Regions from separate parts of the Streptomyces sp. NPDC029044 genome, predicted to be linked through region 2. Evidence: riboswitches for the same ligand, from Rfam matches in the RefSeq annotation. Region 2 holds a riboswitch; the other holds the start of a gene.

Region 1 (2,388 bases), on a different contig from region 2:
CGCAGAACAGCCCGTCCCGTACGCCGATGCCGTACTCGGCGGACAGGGCGGCGGCGAAGTGCGAGCTGTTCCAGCCCTCGACGACGAAGGAGAGCACGCCGACGCGCGGCGCGTCGTCCCCGAAGAGGGACAGGAACCGCACCTGCGGGACGTCGGCGAGCCCCTCCCGCACGGCGCGGACCAGGTGCTGCTCACGGGCGACGAGGGTGTCGAAGCCGGCCTCGGTCAGCGCCTTGCAGGCCGAGGCCACGGCGTAGGCGCCGATGACGTTGGGCGACCCGGCCTCGTGGCGGGCGGCGCTGTCGTGCCATTCCACGTCCACTCCCCCGTCCTCGCGCCGGCTGACCTTGCGGCTGGCACCGCCGCCCGCGAGGTACGGCTCGGCCGCGCGCAGCCAGTCGGCCCGCCCGGCCAGGACGCCCGTACCGAAGGGCGCGTACAGCTTGTGCCCGGAGAAGGCGACCCAGTCGACGTCGAGGTCCGCGACGGACACCGGGTGGTGCGGGGCCAGCTGGGCGGCGTCCAGCACGATGCGCGCGCCATGGGCGTGCGCCGCCGCCGCGAGTTCCCGTACGGGCCACAGCTCACCGGTCACGTTCGAGGCGCCGGTGACGCACACGAGAGCCGGGCCGTAGGGGTCGCGGTCGGCGAGGGCCCGCTCCAGGGTCTCGACGGCCTCACGGGGGCTGCGCGGGGCGTCGAGGAAGGTGACGCGGGCGTTGCGCCAGGGCAGCAGGGAGGCGTGGTGCTCGGTCTCGAAGACGAAGACCTGGCAGTCGGCGGGGAGGGCGGCGGAGAGGAGGTTGAGGGAGTCGGTGGTGGACCGCGTGAACACGACCTGGTCGTCCTCGCGGCAGTCGAGGAACTCGGCGACGGTCCGGCGGGCGTTCTCGAACAGGTCGGTGGAGAGCTGGGAGAGGTACCCGGCACCGCGGTGGACGCTGCCGTAGTACGGCGCGTAGGCGGCGACGTCGTCCCAGACCCGCTGGAGCGCCGGGGCGCTGGCGGCGTAGTCGAGCGCGGCGTAGGCGACCTCGCCCCCGGTCACGAGCGGCACGGTGACATCCCGCCCCAGAACGGGCAGCGGGGCACAAACGGACGGGACGGCGGCAAGGGTGGAGACGGACATGGCGGAACTCCCGTGAAGGCAGGTGGAATCCGCCCGCGAGCGCGTGCGGCTCAAGCGGGGGAAAGGAAAAGGGGGATGCGGAGGCGGGGCTCTGCGGCCCTATCGCATTCGCTGGTTCACGGAAGACTCCTCGTCACGCGCTTGCCGTAGACCTCGCTGCCTACGGCCCGGTCTTCACCCGGGGCACCCCGCCACGGACGGAGGGTTGCCGGACAGTCGGCCGGGGCCTCATGACTGTCACTCATGACCTGATCAGGAACGTACGCGAAGAGATCGGCGTCCCGCAACCCGAGTCCGGATCGCGGGACGCCGTCCGTGGTGTCCTACCTGTTGCTGGCGGCCACCCAGCGCTCCAGCGTCCGCTTGGCCGCCCCCGAGTCGATCGACTCGGCCGCCTTCGCCATCCCGGCGCTGATCTGCTCGGCCAGCGGTGCGGCGGTGGGCTCCAGGGCCACCAGCGCCGCCGCCGAGTTCAGCAGGACCGCCTCGCGGACCGGGCCGGTCTCGCCGTCCAGCAGGCGGCGGGCGACCTCGGCGTTGTAGGAGGCGTCGGCGCCGCGCAGCGCCTCCACCGGGACCAGTTCGAGGCCCACGTCACGCGGGTCGAAGGCCTCCTCGGTCACCGCGCCGTCCCGGACGATCCACACGCGGGAGGTGGCCGTCGTGGTCAGTTCGTCCAGACCGTCGTCGCCCCGGAAGACCAGGGACGAGTTGCCGCGCTCGGCGAAGACTCCCGCGACGATCGGCGCCATGCGCGGGTCCGCCACGCCGACCGCCTGGGCACGGACCCGGGCCGGATTGGTGAGCGGGCCGAGGGCGTTGAACACCGTACGGATGCCCAACTGGCCGCGAGCCGCGCCCGCGTGCCGCAGCGCCGGGTGGAACTTCACCGCGAAGCAGAAGGTGATCCCGGCTTCCTCGGCGACCTCCGCGACCCGGTGCAGCGGCAGCTCCAGGTTGACGCCGAGCTTCTCCAGCACGTCGGAGGCCCCGGACGCCGAGGACGCGGCCCGGTTGCCGTGCTTGACGACCTTCGCGCCGGTGCCGGCGACGACGATCGAGGACATCGTGGAGATGTTCACCGTCTTCGCGCCGTCACCGCCGGTGCCGACGATGTCGACCGTCGCCCCGGGCACCTCGATCACGTTGGCGTGCTCGTACATCGTGCGGACCAGGCCGTTGATCTCCTCGACGGTCTCGCCCTTGGCGCGCAGGGCCACGACGAACCCGGCGATCTGCGCCTCGGTCGCCTCGCCGCG
Region 2 (2,388 bases):
AACGAATCAAGGTTGGGACGGATCGTCGCGGTGAGCCCGGTCCCAGCCACCGCGTCCAGCGTCTTCAGACCGTCACCCGTGTTCAGCACGACAATCGACTTCGACGGGTCGAGCAGCCCGTTCTCCAGCAGCTTCTTCGTCACGCCGACCGTCACCCCACCGGCGGTCTCCGCGAACACACCCTCGGTCCGCGCGAGCAACTTGATCGCCTCGACGACCTGCTCGTCGTTCACGTCCTCCACCGCACCGCCGGTCCGCCGCGCGATGTCCAGCACGTAGGGCCCGTCCGCCGGGTTGCCGATGGCGAGCGACTTGGCGATGGTGTTCGGCTTCTGCGGGCGGACGACGTCGTGCCCGGCCTTGTAGGCGACGGACACCGGAGAGCAGCCCTCGGCCTGCGCGCCGAAGATCTTGTACGGCTTGTCCTCGACCAGCCCGAGCTTGATCAGCTCCTGGAGACCCTTGTCGATCTTCGTGAGCTGAGAGCCGGAGGCGATCGGCACGACCAGCTGGTCCGGCAGCTGCCAGCCGAGCTGCTCGCAGATCTCGTACGCGAGGGTCTTGGAGCCCTCCGCGTAGTACGGCCGGAGGTTGACGTTGACGAAGCCCCAGCCCTCGCCGGCCGGGTCGCCGATCAGCTCGGAGCAGAAGCGGTTCACGTCGTCGTAGTTGCCCTCGATGCCGACGAGCTCGCCGCCGTAGACCGCGGCCATGACGACCTTGCCCTGCTCCAGGTCGTGCGGGATGAACACGCAGGAGCGGAAACCGGCGCGGGCCGCCGCGGCACCCACCGCACCGGCGAGGTTGCCGGTGGAGGAGCAGGAGAGCGTGGTGAAGCCGAAGGCGCGGGCGGCCTCCAGGGCCTGGGCGACGACGCGGTCCTTGAAGGAGTGCGTCGGGTTGCCGGAGTCGTCCTTGACGAACAGCTTGCCGGCGTCGACGCCCAGCTCGCGCGCGAGGTTGTCGGCCTTGACGAGCTTGGTCCAGCCGGGGTTGATGTTCGGCTTGTCCGCCACGTCGGCCGGCACGGGCAGCAGCGGGGCGTAACGCCAGATGTTCGCGGGGCCCGCTTCGATCTGCTTGCGGAGTTCCTCGGTGTCGTAGGCCGAGAAGTCGTAGGCGATCTCCAGCGGGCCGAAACACTCCTCGCACGCGAAGACCGGTCCGAGGGGTACGCGGTGACCGCACTCGCGGCAGCTCAGGGCAGCGGCGGGACCGAGGTCTACGGTGGAGTCAGTGGTGCTTGCAACAGTCTGCACAGCCATGTGAGGCGAGGCCCTTTCTCCTCATCTTCCTCACGACGCATCTCGCCGTGAGACGGATTTGGCACCTTCCCGAGCCGGGAGCCTCGCGCAGGTGGTCGACAGTGACCTACGAGTACCGACTGGAGGGTTGCCGGGGCTTCATCGGGCCGTTTCCCTCTGCCCCTCTGGATGAGCTGTATGTGGTTGTAGGCGGCGGGTGACCCCGGACATGCGATGGTCATCCGCCTTGTTCAAGACTGTAACCGACGACCAGGACAGTTGAGATAGTCGTCCGAACCGCGAGATGGATCACACTCTGTCCCGCCCGGAGAACGCAGAGGAGCCGCCACGGTGCTGGAAGAAGTCGAGCGCTGGCTGGGCACCCGTTCCTGGTCCGCGAACGATCGCCCGCTCCACCGGATCATGGCCGCCAAGCAGCGCACGGGCCAGACGGTGAGCGTCGTTCTGCCCGCCCTCAACGAGGAGGCGACGGTCGGCGACATCGTCGCCGTCATCCGCCACGACCTGATGCGGCAGGTCCCGCTCGTCGACGAGCTGGTCGTCGTCGACTCCGGCTCGACCGACCGCACCTCCGAGGTGGCCGCCGCCGCGGGCGCGCGGGTGGTGCACCGGGACGTCATACTCCCCCGCTTGCCGGCCGTGCCCGGCAAGGGCGAGGTGCTGTGGCGCTCGCTGCTCGTCACCGGCGGGGACATCGTCTGTTTCGTCGACGCGGACCTCAGGGACTTCTCGTCCGACTTCGTCTCGGGGATCGTCGGCCCGCTGCTCACGGACCCGGACGTGGACCTGGTGAAGGCCATGTACGACCGGCCGCTCTCCGGTGCCGCCGGGCAGGGCGGCCGGGTCACCGAGCTGATGGCGCGCCCGCTGCTCAACATGCACTGGCCGCAGCTGGCCGGCTTCGTCCAGCCGCTCGGCGGCGAGTACGCGGCCCGCCGCTCCCTGCTGGAGCAGCTGCCGTTCCCCGTCGGCTACGGCGTGGAGCTGGGGATGCTGGTCGACGCCCTGCACCTGTCGGGCCTGGACGCCCTCGCCCAGGTGGACGTCGGGGTGCGCAAGCACCGGCACCAGGACGGGCAGGCGCTGGGCCGGATGGCCGCCGCGATCTACCGCACCGCCCAGC

What was found. A riboswitch is a leader RNA that binds a small molecule or an ion and turns the genes downstream of it on or off. The one in region 2 is predicted to bind S-adenosylmethionine.
Region 1: it holds a riboswitch for S-adenosylmethionine, as region 2 does, so the genes downstream of both, AB0E85_RS21690 (aminotransferase class V-fold PLP-dependent enzyme) here and thrC (threonine synthase) in region 2, are expected to answer to the same signal.

What each region holds. Positions count from the first base shown of each region.
Region 1 is NZ_JBEZWN010000026.1:88,118-90,505, forward strand. Features, by position in the region: gene AB0E85_RS21690 (aminotransferase class V-fold PLP-dependent enzyme) at 1-1,129, opposite strand, end outside; SAM riboswitch class IV at 1,262-1,378, opposite strand; gene trpD (anthranilate phosphoribosyltransferase) at 1,453-2,388, opposite strand, start outside.
Region 2 is NZ_JBEZWN010000001.1:408,313-410,700, forward strand. Features, by position in the region: gene thrC (threonine synthase) at 1-1,265, opposite strand, end outside; SAM riboswitch class I at 1,284-1,440, opposite strand; gene AB0E85_RS01940 (glucosyl-3-phosphoglycerate synthase) at 1,596-2,388, shown strand, end outside.